DNA from 3 places in the Pedobacter sp. AC379 genome. Region 1 is predicted to be linked to each of the others. Evidence: riboswitches for the same ligand, from Rfam matches in the RefSeq annotation. Region 1 holds a riboswitch; each other region holds the start of a gene.

The links. Region 1 has a riboswitch for cobalamin ahead of metE (5-methyltetrahydropteroyltriglutamate--homocysteine S-methyltransferase). Riboswitches for the same ligand answer to the same signal wherever they lie in the genome.
Region 2: it holds a riboswitch for cobalamin, as region 1 does, so the genes downstream of both, ACZZZW_RS16215 (TonB-dependent receptor) here and metE (5-methyltetrahydropteroyltriglutamate--homocysteine S-methyltransferase) in region 1, are expected to answer to the same signal.
Region 3: it holds a riboswitch for cobalamin, as region 1 does, so the genes downstream of both, ACZZZW_RS16235 (TonB-dependent receptor plug domain-containing protein) here and metE (5-methyltetrahydropteroyltriglutamate--homocysteine S-methyltransferase) in region 1, are expected to answer to the same signal.

Annotation. Positions count from the first base shown of each region.
Region 1 is NZ_OZ409839.1:432,564-440,867, forward strand. It holds partial or broken gene ACZZZW_RS01880 (DsbA family oxidoreductase) at 1-371, opposite strand, end outside; gene ACZZZW_RS01885 (M14 family metallopeptidase) at 592-3,276, opposite strand; cobalamin riboswitch at 3,403-3,608, shown strand; gene metE (5-methyltetrahydropteroyltriglutamate--homocysteine S-methyltransferase) at 3,801-6,134, shown strand; gene ACZZZW_RS01895 (acyl-CoA thioesterase) at 6,264-6,650, shown strand; gene ACZZZW_RS01900 (class I SAM-dependent methyltransferase) at 6,698-7,363, shown strand; gene ACZZZW_RS01905 (phosphatidate cytidylyltransferase) at 7,485-8,294, opposite strand.
Region 2 is NZ_OZ409839.1:3,716,263-3,724,566, forward strand. It holds gene ACZZZW_RS16200 (chloride channel protein) at 1-1,557, shown strand, start outside; gene ACZZZW_RS16205 (sigma-54-dependent transcriptional regulator) at 2,033-3,436, opposite strand; gene ACZZZW_RS16210 (serine hydrolase) at 3,540-4,739, opposite strand; cobalamin riboswitch at 4,963-5,157, shown strand; gene ACZZZW_RS16215 (TonB-dependent receptor) at 5,255-7,291, shown strand; gene ACZZZW_RS16220 (YncE family protein) at 7,288-8,304, shown strand, end outside.
Region 3 is NZ_OZ409839.1:3,726,014-3,734,317, reverse strand. It holds gene ACZZZW_RS16275 (DUF3291 domain-containing protein) at 1-53, shown strand, start outside; gene ACZZZW_RS16270 (hypothetical protein) at 75-326, shown strand; gene ACZZZW_RS16265 (Dabb family protein) at 911-1,276, opposite strand; gene ACZZZW_RS16260 (YMGG-like glycine zipper-containing protein) at 1,340-1,840, opposite strand; gene ACZZZW_RS16255 (Dph6-related ATP pyrophosphatase) at 1,972-2,697, opposite strand; gene ACZZZW_RS16250 (SIR2 family NAD-dependent protein deacylase) at 2,687-3,373, opposite strand; gene ACZZZW_RS16245 (ABC transporter substrate-binding protein) at 3,400-4,341, opposite strand; gene ACZZZW_RS16240 (DUF6580 family putative transport protein) at 4,541-5,131, opposite strand; gene ACZZZW_RS16235 (TonB-dependent receptor plug domain-containing protein) at 5,172-7,040, opposite strand; cobalamin riboswitch at 7,139-7,330, opposite strand; gene ACZZZW_RS16230 (DUF5074 domain-containing protein) at 7,543-8,304, opposite strand, start outside.

The DNA.
Region 1 (8,304 bases):
GCTTCAAACAATTTTTCTTCTGCTAAATCCTGAAGTTTATGTTTAGATGCCAAATGAATCAATCGATGTGCGTTAAAAGTATTGGCAGGTATATTTGTATCAAAATCAATCGTTAAACCAGCATTTTCAGCCATATCAACAACCTGTTTTGTCATCTGTTTGGCTTGCTCAACGGGCATACCTTTGCTTCTCGAAAGGTAATCGTAAATTGTTTCATTGTTGGTATTGTGGTACTCAGGGTTGAGCTGAAAACTTTTCCAATCTACTTCAATTTCATTTTTGAACGGTAATTTTTCAATTGCCTGTTCAAAATGTCTTTTCCCAATATAGCAAAACGGACACATTACGTCCGACCAGATTTCTACTTTCATAGCACAAAATTAAGTGGATAATAATTGACTATAGTAAAGCCAAAGTAAAAAGCCACTATCGTTTAGTATAGTGGCCCTAGTGTCTTAATAAAATTTTCATCTCAAGATATCATCATTTCGACCGCAGTGGAGAAATCTTTAACAGTTCAAAGATTTCTCTATTTCACTATGCTTCAGTCGAAATGACGACCTTTATATTTGATTTGTCAATCAATTATAACTATTTATACAACTGGTTAAATATCAGTTTAAACGTACCATGTGTTTGAGCCCTGAAAGCAATTTCAGGCCCGAAAGCAAGCAGCTTACCTTTGCCAACCTTTGCTTCAAAAGCCGTTACACCATCCTGAAGATACGCTTGCCCCCATGCCCATCCGCTGCGCAACGGTGAGGCGTTTTCAAACCACAATAATGGTTTTATCTTACCAGAAGCAATGGCGTCGCCAGTGAGCTTAAAAACAGGGCTGTTATCAAAATAAACATCAGCTTCCTTTTCCATTCCCCAATTGGTTGGCAAGGTTGTATCTACACCAACATTTAAAACACTTCCGGGAACATAATACTTTTCAGCAGGCAATCTCTTTTCCTCCCCGTTTACAATTTCGACCATTGCATTCCGCACCGGCAGATTTAAGTGATAAGCTAAATTTGTACTGCTGCCAATGGTTACAATATTTCCTCCTGCTTCCAGAAATTTCTTTAATTCAGGAATCGATTTATCGGAAGTGATTCTTCCTAAACGGTTTCTGAATTCTTGTGGAACTTCGTCTGCCTTTGGGCCAAAAGATCTGTTTCCGGCACCTCCCTGTACTCCTGGGATTGCACCACCAACAAAAATAATCACATCATATTTTGATTTTAAATTGCCTGCATCGATATCCTGAGGATAAATTACGCTTGCATTGTAATGGTACTGTTCCATTAAAAATTGAACCCAGCCCGAAGCCATAGAACCTCCATAAGTATCCCATAAGGCAATTCTGGCAGTTGATATTTTAACTTTGCTTTTTGGAGCCGCAGCAATTTTTAGTTTGACATTTACTTTTTCCAATACCGATTTTCCTGCTGATGAAACATAAAAATCGCCATTTTCTGTGGAGCGGTAAACCTCAACTTTGTTTCTCAATAAATCATTTACTGCCGTGTAAGAATCATTCTGTGCCGCACTTAATACATAGCTTGATTCGTCGACTAATTTATTTTCAGGCTTTAATAATTGTCCGTAGGGATTTTTCTCAAACGGACCTGAGAAATCATCAAGAATCCGATCAAATTTCACATCCATTAAATACGCTAATGTCCATCCAGCAGCATCATATGGTGGAATTGGCGCACCGCCTTCGTATTTAAAATCGTTTGGATGATCTTGCGGTTCGAACATGTCCAAAACATGCGGACGGAAAGCCTGATCGGTTTTGACCACATAACTTCCGACAGGATAATTTTTTCCGGCAACACTAAAAGATGAGGTTGCTTTTTGCACCACAATACCCGTTCTGATCAATGCATTTAAAAACTTGATGGCTGTATTGAAATCAGGTTGATCTGCAGATAAAATATAACCATAAGGATCTCTGTTTAAAGGGGCTTTCATTACCGTATCAAAAGCTTTCATACTGATTTGCCTTCTTGCTCCAAAATCTGCATCTCCACCTGCAACGGAGGTGCCTTTTGCAGCATTGTTAATGGCTTCAATTTTCTTAGGAGAGAAAGACCAGGTATCTTTTTTACCACGCTCGATTGAGTTTCGGCCCATTTGGTAAATGTTGTATAATAATTCATCCCGATAACGCTGTGCGTAGCCTAAAACAGCATAATTTAAAGAAACTGAATAATCGATCGAATTTTTAAAATACCATTTTCTTGGCGTAATCGGGTTTGGTGAATCGCCACTAGGTAATAAACGCGATGGAACCAGGGGAATTTCAGATGGGGTAGGATTACCTATAATTTCTGTTAAAAGCCCAACCATATTGTGAAAATAAGTTGTGGTTCTTAACCCTCCATTGTACCAGGTAGAATAAACCGATCCTCCACGCTGGGTGTAGCCAGGTTTATTTTCTACATTCATTCTATTGTGCATGGCAGCACCCACAGCATCTAAACTGGTTAATATGGTTGGATCGAAAACATAATTGAATGGGTCGCGGTAGGGTGGGCCTGCCACAACTGTACCTGCCGGACCAGCCTGGTGGTGGTTATACATGATCTGCGGAATCCATTCTACAAAGAGCTGACGGCCGATATTCTGAGTTTCTTTGAGGTTTAACATAAAGAAATCGCGGTTATTATCATGTCCTGCATATTTTTCATACAGAACGGGCAATCCAGAAGTAGTTCTTTTTTTAGGATCTTTATCCCTCATGTACCAATTGCTCACCAACTCTTGCCCATCCGGGTTGGCATGCGTAAACAAAATAATCACATTATCCAGAATGCGTGTTGTTTCAGCATCATTCCTTGAAGCAAATTCGTAAATAGTCTGAATTAACTGATGCGCACCCACCACTTCATTTGCATGCAAACCACCATCTATCCATACCACGGCTTTACCTTCTTGTGCCAATGATTTTGCTTGCTCCGGCGTAATTTCGGCATGTGCCAGCTGTTGCGCAATTTCTTTATACCGATCTAATTTTTTTAGATTTTCCGGAGAGGAAACAATGAGCATATACTGGCTTCTGCCTTCTTCAGTTTTACCTATATCGACTAATTTGATGCGGTTGGAGTTTGCGGCAAGTTTTTTAAAATAAGTTTCTGTTTGAGTATAATTAGCGAGCTGATAATCATCGCCTATATCAAAACCAAAATGAGATTTTGGCGTGGGTACCTCCTGCGAAAACACAGCGAGGCCATTTACCATTAAAAAAGCTAAACAGAGCCCTTTAAAGTAGTTTTTTATCATAATAAGAAGTTTAGTTGGTAATCAAATATAATAGAGAAAAAGTGCTAAAAACAGCTTGCTGTAAATTTGTTACAAGTTTTAAATCCTAATCCATACATTTGCCTTGATGTAAGTTCTTAACTTTATTTTTCATCAACCGATACAGGTTCCCGGAAATACACCCGGGATTAATAGGGAATCGTGTGCAAATCACGAGCTGTCGCGCAACTGTAAATTCTGTCTATAAAAAAGACAACGGTTTTACCATTCATGCCACTGTGCCGTTTAACCGGTATGGGAAGGCGGTAAAATCGGGAATAAGTCAGGAGACCTGCCTATATTGAATTGACGGTGCTTTCGCGTTATAAAGTAATTGGTCAGGTCTGATTGTACACAATAAAATTAAATTTTATATGCTTGCTTTAAGCTTTTTGCTGATAGCGGGCAGGCTGTGCCGTAACCTTTCCTTTTTATTTATAAATAGAAACCCATTAAAATACTGATCTGAGCTTTTAAACGATTTATTTACTTAATCTTTAAAAGAGATGCTAACGCAAAATCTAGGCTATCCGCGAATAGGTAGTCAAAGGGAATTAAAGAAAATCTGCGAAAATTATTGGGCAGATAAAACTGGGTACAAAAACGTACTTCAGGTGGGCAAAAACATTCGCCACGAAAACTGGAAACTTCAAAAAGAAGCCGGAATTGATGTTATTCCATCGAACGACTTCTCTTTTTATGATCATGTGCTCGATCATTCCTTAACTTTTGGGTCGATTCCTAAAAGGTATAACGAGGTGATTCTGAAAAAAGGAAACGAAGAACTCGATCTTTATTTCGCCATGGCAAGGGGATATCAAAAAGAAGGCTTGGATGTGGTGGCAATGGAAATGACCAAATGGTTTGATACCAATTACCATTACATTGTACCTGAATTTTATAAAAACCAGCCATTTAAACTCTTCTCGACCAAAATTATTGATGAGTTTTATGAGGCAAAACAGCTGGGGATTACTACAAAGCCGGTTTTGATCGGCCCTGTTTCCTACCTTTTATTAGGTAAGGAAAAAGAAGCTGGTTTTGAAAAAATTGATCTTATTAAAAACCTCCTTCCGGTTTATATAGAAATTTTATCACGCTTAGATGCTTTAAATGCAGAATATGTTCAGTTTGATGAGCCTTTTTTAACGTTAGACCTTACTGAAAAAGACAAAAAGGCTTATGAATACGTTTATAAAGAGATCAGAAAAGCTTTTCCGCGGTTAAAAATTGTTTTGGCCACCTATTTTGAGGGCTTGGGCAATAATTTAGCTTTAACAACTTCATTACCTATAAATATCTTACACATCGATCTGGTACGTGCTGAAGATCAGTTAACGGATGTTTTAACTTCATTAAAAGAAGAAACCGTTCTTTCTTTAGGTTTGGTAGATGGAAGAAATATCTGGAAAAATGATTTCGAAAAATCTATTTCCATCATTAATCAAGCCATAGAAAAAAGAGGTTTGGATAAAATCTGGATTGCCCCATCTTGCTCTTTAATCCACTCACCGGTTGATTTAGACAATGAAACCAACGAAAAAAATTTATCGGCAAAAATTAAACAATGGTTAGCCTATGCGAAACAAAAAATTACAGAGGTTGCTACCTTAAAAAAACTGATTACCAACGAGAACCCTGCATCTACCCAACAAAAATTGGAGGAAAACAAAATTGCCATCAGTAACCGTAAAGTTTCTAAAATCATCCACAATCCTGAAGTTAAACAACGTGTTTTAGGATTAAAAGAGCAGGATGCTGAACGCTTAAGTCCATTTTCTGCTAGAAAAATTAAACAGCAGGAACTTAATTTACCAAGTTATGCCACTACAACCATCGGCTCATTTCCGCAAACAGCCGAAGTACGGAGCTGGAGAGCCAAACTTAAAAACGGAACTTTTACGGTTGATGAATATGATAATTTGATCGCTCTGGAAACCGAAAAAGCGGTAAAATGGCAGGAAGAAATAGACCTTGATGTACTGGTACATGGCGAATTTGAGCGCAATGATATGGTTGAATACTTCGGTGAGCAACTTGATGGCTTTGCTTTTTCTAAAAACGGCTGGGTACAAAGTTATGGTTCACGCTGTGTAAAACCGCCAATTATTTTTGGTGATGTTTCCCGACCTGAACCGATGACGGTAAAGTGGACCGCTTATGCTCAGTCACTTACCTCAAAGTACATGAAAGGTATGTTAACTGGCCCGGTAACGATTTTACAATGGTCGTTTGTGCGTAACGATCAGCCACGATCAGAAACTTGTACACAAATTGCCCTTGCTATCCGCGATGAAGTTTGCGACCTTGAAAATGCTGGTATAAAAATTATTCAGATTGATGAGCCAGCCATTAGGGAAGGTTTACCCTTACGCAAAGCAGATTGGCAAACCTACCTGAACTGGGCAGTTAAAGCCTTTAAAATTTCGGCTAGTGGCGTTAAAGATGCTACTCAGATCCATACACATATGTGTTACTCGGAATTTAACGATATTATCCTAAACATAGCCGATATGGATGCCGATGTTATTACCATCGAAACCTCACGTTCACAAATGGAATTATTGGATGCTTTTGCCGATTTTAAATATCCAAACGAAATTGGTCCGGGTGTTTACGATATTCACTCTCCAAGGGTTCCGAAAAGGGAAGAAATGGTTCAGTTACTCAAAAAAGCAAAGGCTGTTATTCCATCAGAACAGTTATGGGTAAACCCTGATTGTGGCTTAAAAACCCGGGGTTGGGACGAAACTAAAAAAGCCTTAATAGAAATGGTTGATGCTGCTAAAGAAATGCGTAAAGCCGAAGAAGTTTTGGCTGCAGATCTTCAGGCGAATTAATCAAATTTGGCCACGGAAACACAGAAAACACGCGTTTTTATATTTCTGTTTTCTATGGCCAAGCTATACTTTGACAACTTTCTTTATTAGAAAGTTGTCAAAGCTTTTTTCAGCCCCTATATTTATCCCATGACTCTAGAAGAAAGAATAGAAAACTCTAAAACCAGTATTTTTAAAGCCGTTTTTCCTAATACAACCAATCATTACGATACCCTTTTCGGAGGTACTGCCATGCACCTGATGGATGAGGTAGCTTTTATCACTGCAACGCGTTTCAGCCGCCAAATTATGGTTACGGTAAGCAGCGACAGAATAGATTTTAAAAAACCAATTCCTGCGGGCACCATTGTAGAGCTTATTGGCAAGGTAAATCATGTAGGAAACACCAGTTTAAAAGTTAATGTAGAGATTTATATTGAGCAAATGTATGCCGAGGGAAGAGAATTGGCGGTACATGGCGATTTTACTTTTGTAGCCATCGATGAAAATAAAAAGCCTGTTCAGGTAATTAAATAATCTAAAAAGATGTAAAAATCATCCATTCTTAATTTTTAGCTTTGATTATGGAACATCAACATTCAGTAGAAGAGCTAAAAAATATTGCAAAACAATTAAGTTGCCCTGAAAGTGAGCATGGCATTAAAACAGGGGAGATGATGCATGCCAATAACATCGGAATGACTAATGCTGCAATTAATGCATTACAGCTAAAAAGCAATGAAACCGTTTTAGAAATTGGTCATGGTAATGGCGGTCATATCGCTCAATTATTATTAAAAGCAGAAAATATAACGTATTACGGAGCCGATATTTCGGAAACGATGATTGCTGAGGCCGAAAAGATCAACCAGCATTATATTACAAATGGAAAAGTTCATTTTCAGTTAAGCGATGGCGTTACGCTGCCATTTGAAAATTATATGTTCGATAAAGTTTTTACTGTTAATACGATCTATTTTTGGCCTGATGCGAGCAAATACCTGAACGAAATTAAGCGTGTATTAAAGCCTAAAGGGACTTTAACTATATGTTTTGCGGATAAAACCTTTATGCAAAACCTTCCTTTTACCCCTTATGGATTTACACTATATGAGGTAAAAACCGTAATAGACTTATTAGAGAATGCAGGTTTTACAATTAAAGATTCTATTAAAAAGTTAGAACAGGTTCAAAGTAAAACATCCGGCCAGGTAGAAAGGGAATATTACGTAGTAATGGCTAAAGCATAAGAAACAAATAATAGTAACGAGGATTAGCGAGAATAGCGATTGTATCGCTAATAAAAAAAACCTACATTTTAAATGTGAATCTCATTCATTATCGTTAAAAACGAGGACGATAGATAAACCTTTAATACAAAATTAAATACAAATAAGCGTAAACAACTGGAGCAGCCAGTAACAAGCCGTCAAAACGATCCAACAAACCACCATGCCCTGGTAATAACCCTCCGCTATCTTTTGTATCCAAGCTGCGTTTGAGCATCGATTCCACAAGATCACCCAAAGTACCGAAACTGGCAATTAACACGGCCATGCCAGCCCAAACCCAGGCAGGATTTTCTGTAAACCAAAACGATAAAGCAAAAGCAACCAAAACGCTGGTAAACATGCCTCCAAAAAAGCCTTCCCAGCTTTTCTTTGGCGAATGGCGCTCAAACAGTTTGCTTTTACCGTATTTTACACCAAAAAGATAAGCCCCTGTATCATTTGCCCAAAGCATTAATAAAAATGCAAGTGGAAAATGAAAATTATATTCATTCCAATCTTTTAAAAACCCTAAAGCATGGAAAAAGCAAAATGGAATGGTTACATAAACAAAGCCCACAAAAGTGTAAGAGATATTGGCAAAAGGAATTTTATTCTTTTTATAAAGTTCTGTAATAAATACAGAGAAAATTAAAGGTATACACAGCAGCAAATATTTAACATCATATTTAAGGTAATGTAAGCCTGCAGCCATTAAAAATATCAGGAAACCGGCTACTAAACCAATGTTACGGTGTGGCCTGATCCCCGAATTTTTGATCAGTTTATAAAACTCGAATAAGGATAAAACACTTAAAACAAGATAGAAAATAGAAAATGTATAACTCCCTAAAAAAATAGAGCCAAGCATTACAATGGTAAAAAAGAAAGCGGTTATTGCCCTGGTTTTCATTTAAGATAGG
Region 2 (8,304 bases), 3.3 Mb from region 1:
ACCGTACTTTACATTAAATATTTTATTCGCAAATCAAAGTTCGAAACGGGTTTAACACCTTTGCTTTATGCAATTTCAAAAAAATCGAGCAAGGTAGAAGCACACAATATTTATTCGCAGATTATTACCGCAGCCATAACAGTAGGCTTTGGTGGCTCAACAGGCTTGGAAGCTCCAATTGTTACCAGCGGGTCGGCAATTGGTTCTAATTTAGCACGTTTATTGGGGTTATCTTACCGGGAAATTACCATGTTGGTGGCCTGTGGTGCTGCTGCAGGTATAGCAGGGGCTTTTAATAGTCCTGTTGCGGGAATTGTTTTTGCTATTGAAATTCTATTGCCTGAATTTACCATCCCTGCATTTATTCCTTTATTGCTTTCAGCAGCAACCGCAGCTGTGGTGGCAAGGTTATTTTATACTCAACAACTTTTCTTTTTGGTTACAGAAGGGTGGAAGGTAAATGCATTATTTTATTATGTAATACTCGCTTGTTTTATTGGCTTATTCTCTATCTATTTTACAAAAGCCAATTACGCTGTTAAAGGGTTATTTTATAAAATTAAACATCCTTATACCAAAGTTGTGGTGGGCGGTTTAATGCTTGGGGCATTGGTATTCCTCTTTCCAACGCTATATGGCGAAGGCTACATTACCATTAAAGGTTTATTAAAGGGTGATTATCAAACGGTTATAAACAACAGTATCTTTGCTGATTACAATAACATCCCGGCATTGGTTGTGTTATTTACGGTGGTAACCATTTTTATGAAATCGATAGCCACCCTGGTAACTTTAGGTGCAGGGGGTAATGGTGGTACGTTTGCACCAAGTTTAATTATGGGCGGCTTAATCGGATTTATTTTCGCTTATATTGTTAATTTATCGGGCCTGGCACAATTAAATGTCTCTAACTTTATCGTTGCTGGTATGGCGGCTGCATTAGGCTCAATTATGCATGCGCCTTTAACGGGCATTTTTCTTATTGCAGAAATTACGGGTGGCTATATATTAATGGTTCCATTAATGATTACCACAGCAATTTCTTATGCGATTAACCGCAGCTCGCAAAAACATTCTATTTATACTAAAGCATTGGCAGATAAGGGCGAGCTCTTATCACACGAGGATAAAGATACTACAGTTTTGAACCAAATGAAATTAAGGTATCTGATTGAGAAAAGTTATCCTCAGTTACAGATGAACGATTTGATTTCGATTAAGATGAATGAAATTCTGCAGTCGCATAAAAACATTTGTGCAGTAACTGATGAGTTGGGCGACTTTAAAGGTGTAATTTATATCGAAGAGTTATTTAACGAGATGATTAACCACCCTGATAAAGCGCATTTAATGGCTTCGCAATTGGTTCAGCCGGCACCAAATACCATTAATGAAAATGATGACCTGAAAATGGTTCTTGAAAAAATGGAACAAAATAATGTTTGGATTTTGCCAGTGTTAAATGTGCAAAACCAATATTTAGGTTTTGTATCTAAAACAGCAATTTTTAACAAATACCGCGCATTGCTGATGAGACAGAATGATTACATGGGCTAATTGTGATCCATAAATAGAGGAGAAATGTCATTAATAAAAGAAGTCAAGTTTTAAAAACTTGACTTCTTTACTGTAGTTCTATTCCAATCTTTTTAAGCTCAATTTTTCAATTTGCTATATAAATGAATTATTTAAATATTCGTTTCATCTAATATTTATAAAAGAAGTCAAGTTTTAAAAACTTGACTTCTTTGCTGTAGTTCAATTCCAATCTTTTTAAGCTCAATTTTTCAATTTGCTATATAGATGAATTATTTAAATATTTATTTCATCTAATCTTTAAAAAAAAGAAGTCAAGTTTTAAAAACTTGACTTCTTTGCTATAGTTCTATTCCAATCTTTTTAAGCCAAACTTTTCGATTTTGCTATATAGATGAATTATTTAAATAGTTATTCCATCTAATCATTATAAAAGAAGTCAAGTTTTAAAAACTTGACTTCTTTGCTGTAGTTCTGTTCCAATCTTATTATATTCTTACTCAGCTCTTTTTAAGCCAAATTTTTCAATTTTGCTGTATAAATGACTTCTTTGAATATCAATTTCATCAGCAGTTTTTGATACGTTCCAGTTATTTTTTTCCAATTTAAATTTTATAAACTCACGTTCAGCGTGATCTTTATAATCCTGGAAGTTATTAAATGAATCGAAAGAAGAAGCTAGGGCTGAACCGCCCGCACCTGCAATTTGAGCACTGCTTGCCGCGCCAATATTTGTTCCACCGCCTGGGTTGGCAAATGCCCGAACATCGTTTTCTGTAATTACTTTATCACTCAAAATAATTAAACGCTCAATCATGTTGTGCAACTCACGTACATTACCTGTCCATGGTAAAGCCTGCAAAGCTGCCATACCACCTTCGTTTATCTTTTTAACAGGCATACCGTAATCACTGCAAATGCTTTCTAAAAAGTTTTGTGCAATAACAGGAATATCATCGGTACGTTCTGTTAAATGTGGCACATGGATATTAATTACATTCAACCTGTGGTACAAATCCATACGGAAATTACCATCTTCGATTTCTTTTAACAGATCTTTATTGGTTGCCGCTAAAACACGTACGTTAACTTCTATTTCCTTTTCGCCACCAACACGCGAAATTTTGTGTTCCTGCAAAGCACGCAAAACCTTTGCCTGTGCAGATAGGCTCATGTCACCAATCTCATCTAAAAATAATGTACCACCGTTGGCCAGTTCAAATTTACCGATACGCTGCTTTACAGCAGAGGTAAATGAACCTTTTTCGTGGCCAAATAATTCACTTTCAATTAATTCTGAAGGAATAGCAGCACAATTTACTTCAATTAGAGGACTATCAGCACGGTTGGATTTTTCGTGTAGCCAACGTGCAACCAGTTCTTTACCACTACCATTTGCCCCGGTAATTAATACCCTGGCTTCGGTTGGTGCAACACGTTCAATAGTTTCTTTAATTTTAGAAATACTATCCGATTCACCTAATATTTCGCGGGTTTTACTCGCTTTGCGTTTTAATACTTTGGTTTCGGTAACTAAGTTTCCACGGTCTAAACCATTACGAACAGTAATTAATAAACGGTTTAAATCTGGTGGTTTGGAAATAAAATCAAAAGCTCCTTTTTTACTGGCCTCAATGGCAGTTTCTACTGTTCCATGCCCGGATATCATAATAAAAGGGAGATCGGGTTTAATGATCTGTGCCTGCTCGAGCACTTCCATACCGTCCATTTTATTCATCTTGATATCGCAAAGTACCAGATCGAAATTCCCTTTTTTAATCATTTCGAGTCCATCGATACCGTTATCAGTATCTTCAACATCGTAATTTTCGTACTCCAAAATTTCGCGTAAGGTACTCCTTATCGCACGCTCATCGTCAATTATTAATAATTTAGCCATTAGAGATGTATTCTATATTTCAGATGCGAATATATTATTTTTTAATTAATGTATAGTTTTTTATACAATTATAGGCTATAAACCCTAAAACACCTTAAAGGTTTTAATAAGTGTAATCCATTTTGAATTTAGTTAAATCAGGTTTAAACTTTTTATTTCTTTTTAATTCAAGATCATAAATTGTTCGTCCTAAATTCTTCATAAACGGAAAGCACACGGTATCATATTCGTACTTATTATCGTTATAAATACCGTCTTCATTACTTTGAACCACGGCTGTAAGGAAATATTCAATTCCGTTTTTAAAATCGACGAAGTAAGCATTATCTATAATGAAACCGTAACTGTCGCCATATTTATTAAAAATTCTAATATCAGCATCAGGTTTAACCTGCGCTCTTCCGTAATACAGCATTTTAGCATAAGTTGGCCAAAATTCTTTAGCATCATATTTAGGGAAATCGCTTTCTGTTGGATATTTACTCATATAAGTATAAATGAGTTTATAATCTTCTGCGGTAAGTTTAAATCTTTCTTTAGTTGGAAAAGCTTCCGGAAAAATCAATTTTTGCATTAATTTTTGCTGGTCGTTAATGGCGAAAGCATTTTTGCCTGCTAAACTAAAAGGTTTATTAACCAGTTTATCTGTACTGTCCAGGTAACCCGTACCCATAACCAAATTATTTAGTTTAAGTTCATATTCTTTAGGGTCGTATTGCGCAGGCTGATTGTACACCAATTGCTGCCCGTTATAAAATTTAATTGGGTTGGTATGCTTAGCCGATTCTCCTGCATCGCCAATGGCCAAACGGTTAAGAATACGGCTATCGTTAAATCCATTTGCTTTGAGTTTTTCGTTAATTTCGGCACGGCCAATAAATTCGAATAACCGGTTAAAGGCATCATTATCACTGGTAAGCAAAATCTTTTTAATATAATGCGCTATTGAGGGAAGTTTGTTTTTCGCACTCGTATCTGCTAAAACCTTTGTTTGATTTTTATAGCCGCTATCCGTAATCATTGTACTGTTAAGCGTTAGTCCTGTACTTTTCAATCGGTTCACTTTTTCTAAAGCGAAAATTACAGCGGCGAGTTTAACGGTACTGGCGGGATAAAAGTAATGGTGCGGATTTAAATTGTAGCTAAAGGTTTTAAACGTAGCAGTATTCTTTACATCGCGGTTAATCTGGGTATATAATACCTGGATCTGGTTATGATCTGGATGTTGAAGAATGGCAGAAAATAGTTCTGGTTTGCTTTCCATTAACTTTTTCAGAAAAACGGTATCGGTTTTTTGTGCCATAGTGTTCAAGCTGAATAACGAAAATATTAGGGTTAAAATCCTGCTCATGTATGTAAATTTTGATTCCTAATTTAGGTTTTTCTGTTAATAGCACCATTTTCCATCATGCATTTTACATTATAACCCGTTCTAATTGACGATAACTTGGATGTTGTATATCTTACCCTATTTTCAATATTCATCGCAATTAAACAACAAAATTTCTGCTATCCGCTCTTTTTACTACATTTGCGCTGCTTTTGGTTTCCGGCCTTACAACCGGAATTAAAAGGGAATACAGTGTAAATCTGTAACTGTCCCGCAGCTGTAAGCTCCTTAACGGATTTCCAATCAATTTGCCACTGTTCTGATACCTCGGGATGGGAAGGCAGGAAAGCCGGGAGTAAGTCAGAAGACCTGCCTTAGCAATATATTTCATAGCTTTCGGGGATTGAAGCTAAGGAGTGAGGTACTTACGGTTTTCGTATTTTCATTTCTTTTCCATCTGTTGGCTGTGGGTTAAACTCACAATCAAAATGACACAAAAACATTCTGCCTATGCGGGCACAATGCTGTTTTTTCTATGTTCTTCCATTTTATGGACAGGATTTTTATGGCCTTTAAATACCTGGGCACAAACTGACAGTACAAAAAAAGCAACCCAGCTGAAAGAGGTTCAGATCAGGGAGTACCGATTAACGGAGCAAAGCAAATCGCCAACACCGCTTCAGATCTTATCATCCGAAGATCTGAAAAGAATTAACAGTTTATCCGTTGCTGATGCTATCCGTTACTTTTCGGGTGTACAATTAAAAGATTATGGTGGCATAGGTGGTTTGAAAACAGTAAATGTACGAAGCTTGGGCACTAACCATACCGCAGTTTTTTTAGATGGCATTCAGATTGGCAACGCCCAAAACGGACAGGTAGATTTGGGGAAATTCTCACTCAGTAATCTCGATGAAATTGCCTTATATAGCGGACAAAAGCCAGAATTGCTTATTCCGGCTAAGGGATATGCTTCTGCAAGTAGCATTTATTTAAAAACCAAAGCACCTGATTTTGAAGAAAACCAGCGCAAACAGGTTGAGCTAACTTTAAAAAGCGGTTCGTTTGGATTGATCAATCCTTCTTTAATTTACCGCTATAAGGTTAGCGAGAATTTAAGTGCAAGTATAAATACTGAATATATCCATGCTGATGGGAAATATAAATTCAGGTACACCAACGGAGTTTTTGATACCACTGCGGTAAGAAATAATGGCGATGTAGAACGTTTTCGGTTACAGGCTGCATTGTTTGGCAAATTTAAAAACGGAAAATGGCATGCGCAAGCGTATTCCTTTTTATCAGATAGGGGATTACCCGGTGCAATTGTATCCAATAGGTTTGAGTTTACGCAAAGAATATGGGACCGCGATTTCTTTATCCAGGGGAGTATGGAGAAAAAACTATCCGATGGATTCAGTATTCTTATAAATGGAAAATATGGTTACGTTTATCAGCGTTATTTAGACCCGGATTATGTAACCACCACTGGCTTTTTAGATAACCGATTTAAAGAGCAGGAAGCTTACTTATCTTTTTCGGGGAAATATAAAATCAATTCGGTTTGGGAAGCAGCTTATGCAGCTGATTATAGCTATCAAACTTTAGATGCCAATATTTACCGTTTTCCTTATCCAAACAGGAATACCTTTTTAAATGTGTTAAGCTCATCACTAACGTTAAAAAAGCTCACTATCCAGGCAAATGTATTGAGCACCACTGTAATTGAGAAGGTAAAATTATATTCTTCGGCGGGTAATAAGCAAGTTTTCAGTCCAACAGTTATGCTTTCGTGGAAGTTGTTAAATAATCAAGACATCAGAATAAGGGCATTTTATAAAGACATTTTCCGGATGCCTACTTTTAACGACTTGTTTTATACTTTCATTGGCAATACGCTTTTAAATCCTGAATACACCAAACAATATGATGTTGGCATAACATATTTTAAAAATTTTAATGATAAGCGAATAAAATTTATCGATTTCCAAACTGATGTTTACTACAACCGGATAAAAGATAAAATTGTGGCACAGCCGGGTGCAAACCTGTACCGCTGGATAATGTACAATATAGGTTTGGTAAACATCCATGGTTTGGAAATTAATGCCAAAACCGCATTTGAGCCTTGTACTGCATTACTGGTTAATATAGGGCTAAATTATACATATCAAAAGGCGGTTGATGTGACTTCAAAACAGGAGGAAACTTATCGAGATCAGATTCCTTACATCCCAAAAAACAGTGGTTCATTTTTAGCCCGGATAGATTACCATAACTGGCACGCCAACTACGGTTTTATCTATACCGGCTTCCGTTACAATCAAAAAGCGAACAACATTTATAATTATATGGAACCCTGGTACACGCATGATGCGGCCATTGGTTATGAATTTAAGCTGAAAAACGGAAGTATAAATATCAACGGAGAAGTAAATAACCTGCTAAACCAATATTACGACCTTATTCCAAATTTCCCTATGCCAGGTAGAAATTACAGGCTAACGTTAAATTATAAACTATGAAGCATTTAAAATTTACGATAAACATATTGTTTTTGGTGGTTTTGGCCTCCTGTAGAAAAGACCCCAAGCCTTTGCCTTCAGAAATTAGCAGGTTAGAACCAGATCCAACTTCTGCTGTGAAAGGGTTTTACCTGGTTAACGAAGGTAATATGAACATGAATAAGGCCTCGTTGGATTATATGGACCTGGTTAATGGCATTTATACCCGTAATCTATACAATCAGGTCAACCCAGAGGTTACCAAAGGTTTGGGAGATGTAGGTAATGATATTGGCCGTTATGGTAGCAAGCTTTACGTAGTGGTTAACGTATCAAATAAGGTTGAAGTGTTGAATGTAAAAACAGGAAAGAAAATCGGACAGATCAACATCACCAATTGCCGCTATATCACATTCAATAGAGGGAAAGCTTATATATGTGCTTATTTAGGCAAAGTAGGCGATCCGAAGGCACCTAATGGAATTGTGGCCGAGATAGACACTGCGGCACTTAGCATAAACCGTACAGTTGAGGTTGGCCGACAGCCAGAAGAAATGGCCATTATCGGCAGTAAATTATATGTAGCAAATTCAGGTGGTTATAGTCCGCCCGATTATGAGCATACCCTGTCAGTGATTGATCTGCCCAGTTTTAAAGAAATCAAGCGCATCGAGGTTGCTATAAATCTGCATCGCGTTAAAGCTGATCGTTATGGTGATTTGTATGTGACTTCACGTGGAGATTATTATAGCATCCCATCAAAGCTTTTTGTAATTGATACCCAAACCGACCAAATTAAAAAGGTATTCAATATTGCCGCTGGTAACCTGGTTATTGATGATGATTACGCTTATATCTACAGCACAGAATGGAACTATATAGCGGGTAAAAACAAAATTAGCTACAACATGATCAACGTAAAGGACGAAACAATAATGGATCGCAAATTTATTACGGATGGTACTGAAAAGGACATTAAAATCCCTTACGGAATTGCGGTTAACCCTACCAGTAAAGATGTATATGTAACCGAC
Region 3 (8,304 bases), 3.3 Mb from region 1:
TTGCTATTATAGATAGCTGGGGAACATTAAACGGGGTTTCTATCGATATATAAAAAAAATTAAATCATAATACAATGAGAGTAGTAGCGGAGCTTCCACACCCGGAATGTAAGATTACCATTTTTTCAATGAACCAGAAATTCATCATCAAGTTTGAGCAGGGTACTTTTGAGCAAAGTTATAAACTGGCCGAACTAGACTTGAGTGGAGGGGGCGTTAATGATGTTTTCGAAATTATTGACGAAGCGTTTATACAAACAGTAGTGTCTAAGTTTAAACTCATGCGCGCTGATTTTACTGCTGCGTATAACAGGCATCAATACTAATGGATTAGCGTGTAAGTTATTGATTTATAGCGTCTTTTGTGTTGTATCAGAATTAAATTCTGACTTTTAGCCTTATTCTATGTTAATATTTGACTTGTAAGGTCTAAATTTGTTTAATTGAACGAATTTAACTGATTGATATAATGATCATTATTTTATCTAACAGAATATAATTTTCTAATGCATTTTTGCCAAATAAATGGGAAGTTTAGAGGATTTTGGACTTGAATGGTAAGTTTTATTTGTATTTCAGTCTTCAACCTAATTTTGAAAGATTTTAGGCCAATTAAATGATTTCTCCGCTACGGTTAAATGACGATTCGATCGAAATAAAATTTTCTCAAATAGTGATTTAGAATAAATAGTTTTAGTATAGTTAAAGATTTCTCCGCTACGGTCGAAATGACGGATTTGTCGATATTATATTATTCTTAATGGTAATTGAGTTTAGTTTAAAGATTTCTCATCTATGGTTGAAATGACGGATTTATTGATGGTTTTACAAATCTGTAAGTCAATTATATAATACAAAAAATGCGCATAAATAAATCTGTGTTTATCTGTGCGCATCTGTGGTTAAAAGATTAAGAAAGCACAGTATCGTGCACCACCACTCTATACCAGTTTTTAGAGAACTTCTCTACAGCGTCTAAATGTGTTTTATCTTCCTGATAGGCATTATGATCTGCAATATTGGCAAAGGTTATGGTAAGTGAATAGGTAAATGAGTTATCGGTAACCGGGCGTACAGGTGTATTGGCTGCCAAGCCGTAACTTATGGTTTTAATGTATTTAATTGGTTTCAAACTTTCGAAGAAATGGGCGAAATCTGCAATTTCAGTTTTAGTGAGTTGAGGTTTTAGCCAGAACATTACGAAGTGTTGGATCTGACCTTTATCAATGGTAGGGATTTCTGTCATGCTTTTTTTTTCTTTAAATATATCAATCATTTTTTATTGGGCATAAAAAAAGTCCTGATGTAAATCAGGACTTTTAATATCTTTTAAAAAAGATTAGTTTTTAGGTTGTACCCTACCAGATTTTCTGTCTTCACCTCTACCGATTAAATAACCGCCACCAGCTCCAACTAATCCACCTATAATAGCACCTCTACCTTTTTTCTTATCAATTAATGCACCACCAACTGCACCACCAACACCACCAATTACAGCACCTTTAGCTGCATCGCTCCATCCTTTTTTCTTAGCTGTTGGTTGTGTACCACCATATGCAGCACTTGAGCTACCACCTGAACTTGCATAAGATCTTGATGAATTTGCACCTGCTCTTCTTGCTGCTGCTAATTCTGCCTGATGCTTAGCTTCTTTTTCTTGTTCTACTTTAGCTACTTCTGCTTTTTTAAAGCTATCTAACCTTAAACTGTCTTTTACTGCTTTAACTGCTAATTCCTTTTCGGCCTGTTGTTGCTTTAATGCAGCTTCTTCTTTTGCCTTGTTGTTACAAGCAAATAAAACTGAAGAACTTAATGCGATTACTACCAATATCTTTTTCATAACTTTTAATTTTTTAAATGACACTTGTTCAGCTACCTAACCTCGCTAAACAGGTTTCAATTGGATGTGTGATTTAGTTAATTACTTGTACTAAAGAAAAAATGATGCCAAAATGTTTTGGAAATGGAAAATTATTCCTCAAGGTCGATATACCAAAAGCCAGAAAGTGCTGTGGTTGAGCATGGTGAATCTTCATTTTCTTCTTTTTTTGCTGGTGTATTATAAGTCCTAAATACCTTCTCACCTATTGTAAAATCGATTTTATTCCTGAAAATTGGTCCCTCAAAGGCAAAAGTATGAAATTCTCCGTTTTCTCCGCAGGGGTCAATTTCGGCGGGCAATTGATTAATTAAATCTAGGCTGATTACTTTTCCACAAAAGTTTTCGAGATTTTGCTGGGTGCAAACAATGATGGTTTTATAGCTCAGGTTTAAGAATTCTACAATTAATTGTTTGGTATCTTTTTGCCACAAAGGGAGAATTGCGGTCATTCCTATTTCTGCCAATTTATTTTCACGGTATGTACGTAAATCTTCCAGAAAAATATCACCAAAAATGGAATGCGTAATGCCTTCTTCTTTAAACCTTGTGAGGTGATGCTTCATTGTACTATCATAGGTTTCCATATCAGGCATTTCGCCCAAGCGGATCTGGTACAACGGAATACCTATGCTTTCAGCCTGTTTAATCAGCAGGGCTTCTCTAACACCGTGCATGGAAACCCTGTTGTATTTTTCGGTAACCGTTGTAATGAGGTAACGGATTTCTATAGTTGGATCTTGCAGGGCATAATGAAGTGCCAAAGTACTGTCTTTACCTCCGCTCCAGTTAAAAATGCAAATCTTTTTACCTGGCATCTGATAAGATATCTTTTAGTTCTGCAACGCCTTCTACTGCGTTTTTTTCGATATTAATTACGTTTTTATAACGTTTTACATCTGGTGTTTTCGGATCAATGATGTATTTATCTATAACAGAAGGTACAAAATCTATCAGGCCTGCTGCCGGATAAACGGCCAATGAAGTACCTATAATTACAAATATATCGGCCTGTTTGCAAAGTTTGGCTGCTACTTCGATCATTGGAACGGCTTCGCCAAACCAAACTACATGGGGCCTTAGCTGCGAACCAAGTTCGCACAGTTCGCCCATTTTAATTTCAGCTCCCTCAATGGGATATACTAATTCAGATTTGATATCGGATTGCGATTTGGTAATTACACCATGAAGGTGGGTAACTTTGGTTGAACCTGCCCTTTCGTGCAAATCATCAATATTTTGAGTAATAATTTCAACATCAAAATCTTTTTCCAGTTCAGCCAGCAGATAATGTGCATGATTGGGTATTGCCGCTAAAACCTGACTCCTTCTTTCATTATAAAACTGCTGAACGAGTATTGGGTTTCTTTCCCAGGCTTCTGGCGTAGCCACATCGTATACATTATAACCTTCCCAAAGGCCATCAGCATCCCTAAAAGTTTTTAACCCACTTTCGGCACTGATCCCTGCTCCTGTTAAAACAACTAATTTCATAAATGTGATTGCTGTAATTTATATGGTTACACTATTTTTAGTGTTTTAACTGATTGATTGTAATTGATGAATTTTTTGGATAGGTGTTTGTCCGCCTTAAAAATTTCGGGGTGAAACATGCATGCAAGTGCTTCAATACCTTCTACCAATGTACCTATGCTCGGTTGAGTAAACATATCAAAATCGGCAATGTATACCTGCTTGTTTTTTACAGCTTCAAGATTATCCCAGCCAGCTTTCGAAGTCAACAATTGCACTTCTTCCAAACTCCTGATCTGATCGAAACCGCAAGGGGCAATTACCAAAACTTCCGGGTTGTATCTTACTACTTTATCCCATTGGGTAACGATAGAGTCTCCTGCGGGATTGGAAAGCATATCTACCCCACCGGCTGCAGCAATCTGAAATGGAATCCAGTGGCCGCAATTATAAATCGGTTCAATCCACTCCATCAGCATAATTCTTTTTAAAGGTGCGCGGTTGGCCCTAAGCTGGTCTAATATGTAATCGGTTTTAGTTTGTAGGCCTGCAAGGTATTTTAATGCTACTTCTTCTTTCCCCAGTGCTTTGGCAATGGTTATGGCACATTCGAAAACATCTTTTAGGTTGTTAGGTGATAATGGTACCAGTGTAGGCTGCTTACTGAGCTTCATCACTGCAGTTTCTGTACAAACGGTATCAATATTACATACCTCGCAGATATCCTGTGTAAATACCACATCAGGTGCAATGCTTTCCAGTAATTCGTCATCAACCCAATACAAGCTTTTACCCTGTGCTTTTGAAGCTGAAAATATCCGATCGATCTCGATACTCGAATAGTTTTTACCTTCGAGTATGCAACGTACTACCTTTGGCTGATCTGCAGCCTCTTTAGGGCATTCGAATGTTACGCCATGCAAATATTCCTGCAGACCCATATCGTAGATCATTTTTGTAGCGGCCGGTAAGAAGGAAACAACTTTCATATCAATATTTTTTTTGCGTTATCCTGTTTTTGTTTAACATCAGGATCAGAAACCTATAGTCTTTATAAAATGCTGATCCGGATTGTTCAGAAGAGCGCGACGAAAGTTCTAAGTTAAAAAAAATCCTCTTTTGAATCGAATCAAAAGAGGATTTCTATGTTGTTTTTTAATATTTAGTTATACCAAATATTGAATATTTCTACAATTCTTGTGTTTGTAATTTCAATACCGGGTACTTTGCCTTTAGCACTTCAAAAGCACCGAAAAGCAATGCGCCATAAATAACTGTTCCTTCAAGGAATCTGATTTCGAAAGGAATTGCCTTTACCAAACATGCCCAAAAACCAGCTACATCTTGCGTGTATGCAGGATTGTTATACCAAACACCGATATCGCTTACAATCCAGTGGATAAAAACAATAACCAGGGTTGAGGCCAGCAGATTTACAACAGTAACATTTTTTAACATTGTTCTACCTACCAACACCATTAAGGCAAAGGCAAGATAAGTCCAATACCAGCCTTCATAAAGAAAACCACTGCTGTATTTGCTGAATATAGTGGCCGATAAAATAAAATCACTTAAGAATAAGCTTAATAAAGGAAAGGCAAATGCTTTTAAATTATCTTTAAAATAGGCTCCTCCAAATAAAGCTACAGCTCCTATTGATGAGAAATTAGCAAATTTTAATTCATCTGAATTGAATGTTACCAATAAACGGAATGCCGTTATGGCCAATATCATCAACAGCAAAATTAAGGTGCGTGGATTAAATTTTAAATGAGACATTTTATTTTGGTTAATATTTATAGTGCAAAGTTAATTCTTATTAGTGTATATTAAAAATTACACCGGTATTAAAGTTGAAACCTAAACTATTGTAGCCAATAATTTCGTTATATTTTTCGTTAAGAATGTTCTTCGCATCAAAAAATAACTTCACTCGTTTTTTAGCCAATGCATATTCTGCGTAAGCATTAAATAGCTTGTAACCCGCTAAATCATCAACGGTATAGGTTACAAAATTTCCATCTTTACGTTTACCAAAATAACGGAAGTTGGCACTCACAAATAAGTTGCTGGTGGCTTGTGCCCCTGCAGTGATACCAAAAGTATGCTTTGGTCTGCGGAAAAGATAGTTGGCAACAGCATTATCTACAAAGTTAAACTCATTACCTTCTACATATGCGTAATAACCGTTAATTGTAAATACACTAAATTTAGTTGCTGGTTCTACTTCAAAACCTTTGGTTTTCTGACTCACCTGATTGATGTATCCATTTGGAAAAGCATAAAGAATTGCATCCGTTAAATCGCGTTTGTAACCTGCCAGGCGCAAGCTAAACTGATCATCAGCAAAACTAAAGTTAACTCCTGCCTCGTAATTTTGTGATTTCTCCGGCTTTAAATCAAGGTTGGCTCCAAACTGACCAAAAAGCATATTTAGTGTAGGCACTTTAAATGCAGTTGAAACTGTTCCGAATAATTTTATCTCTTTAATAATATTAATGCTTGGGGTAATTGAGTAGGTATAGTTTTCGCCATATTGTTTGTGTTTATTGTAACGTCCGCCAATTTCAAGATTAAAAACACTTAAATCATGTAAAAATAATGATCCGTATGCGGCAAAAATATTAGTTTCGGGCTTGTTTGCTGCTGATGATAATTTCATCACGCGATTATCAATCCCTACTAATAAATCGAGTTTATTGTTTATTTTTTGGTTATAAAATAAATCCAGCAATGATACCCTTCCCTCATTAAGGCTCGAAAACTGACTATGTGCATCGTTTCTTGTACTCTCAAAACTATAATTTAATGTTACTTTACCTGTAGCAAATTTGTACTTTGCATTTGTACCTGCGGCAAAGTTTTTAAGGATAGAATAGTTGTTTGCATCGGTAAATGCACCACCATCAAACTTATAATCGCCATAATAATAACGTACAAAAGGATTTACGGAAAAATGGTTATCTAATTTAATTCCAAAATTTGCGTTTAAGGCATCGGTTTTAAAACCGTCTTTATCAAATGCAGCATTACTTGTTGCAGGTGTTGCCGCTTCAGAAATTCCATCTGTTTTTGCGTGGGTATAGTTGATGTTATAAGTAAATCCGTCAACACCACCGTTTAAACCAATTGTTCCTTTATAAGTTTCGTAACTGCCAGCACTGGCTACGCCGTAAATGGTATTTCCTTTCGGACCAGCTTTTTTTGTAATGATATTGATTACACCTGCAACAGCATCAGAACCATAAATGGTAGATTGGCCACCTCTTAAAATTTCGATATGGTCAATCTGATCGATGGAAATCAACCTTAAATCGAAAGCGCCTCCGTTGCCTGATGGATCGTTTTGTACAATACCATCAATTAACACTACAGCATAAGCACTTCCTGCACCCCTGAAAAATACTGATTTGTTTAAACCTGGATTGCTGCTTGCACCCGCAACAATAATTCCGGCTTGTTCGCTAATTAGTTCCGGCAATGATTTACCATTGCTGCGTTCCAATACCTCGCGACTGATAATGGTAACAACTTTACCTGTTTGAGATTGTTTCTGATCGTTTTTAGTTGCAGAAATTACAACATCTTTAAGTTGCAAACTATCTTGAGTTTGCGCATTAGCCACCTGGCTAATCATTAACTGTGCAAAGCCTAAACCGGCTACAGTTAGCATTGTTTGTTTGTTCATTTGATTGTGGTTTTGCCCACAGCCAACAGATTAGAAAAGGAAATGAAAATACGAAAAACGTTAAGTACCTCAATCCTAGCTTCAATCCCCGAAAGCTATGAAATTAAACGCTAAAGGCAGGTCTTCTGACTTACTCCCGGTTTTCTGTCTTCCCGTAACGGATACCGAAACAGTGACTTATAGATTGAAAAACGTTATAGAGCTTACAGCTGCGGGACAGTTACAGATTTACACTGTATTCCCTTTTAATTCCGGGTGTAATGCCGGAAACCAAAAGCAGCGCAAATGTAGTAAAAAAAGTATAGAGCAAAGCGTAAAAAACATGGACTAGCTTTGTTGGCATTTAAATCTCTTAGGATACTGTAGCTCCGATGAAAAAAATCGGAAGCTGCCGCTACTATCGGGTTTATATAGGAGGGCTTGCAGTATTAAAATCCAGCATCATAAAAAAGGCCTGCAATGATGATTTTGCAGACCTTTAAGATTGAGGCATTATAATTTTTTAGTGGAAGATAGCCAAATCATTAAAAAATATCTTTGTAAAATCGGTAGTAACGCCATCACCACCATATTTAATTCTTTTTACCAACGCACCTGTAGAGGCATTGTAAATCAGTAAGTAGTTTACGGTAGCGGCTGCGCCATAATTTTGGATTCCATTAATTACGATATAATCTTTATTTCTATCGTAACGGATCGCTCCGTAAACCATAAAAGGATCTTCAGTAATATTGATAAACGGTTGCGATAACGATGTTTTATCACCATCAACGTATTTATAAATAGCCTTTCCTGAATGGTAGAAAACCGCATTTTCTTTTGTTGAAGCGGTAATGCGTGTTGGTGCATCCAGCCCAAAGGTTCCTATAGACACTGGTAAAGCCACTCCTGTAGTATCAAGGTTATTATCTATAGCGATTAACCTGCTACCTGTAGAAGCCCAAACTTTGCCATTTGGTGTTTGTGCAAACCCACGGTTAATATTAGAGAAACTTTTTACCAGTGAATAATTATTAGCGGATACAATTTTTGCACCATTGCTCTGTAAAAGATACACATAATCGCCTTTTTTCCACATATCACCGGTATTTACAGCACCAACAGAAGTCAGTTTATTTTGTACTGCCAATGTATTTAAATCAATCTGGTAAACACCATCATTGGCACTTACCAATCCCCTGTTTCCATCAACCTTTATAATGCTTCTCCAGTTACTGGCTTCCTGTACATATCTGGCCTCTTCTTTTAAAGTGTATTCGTTTAT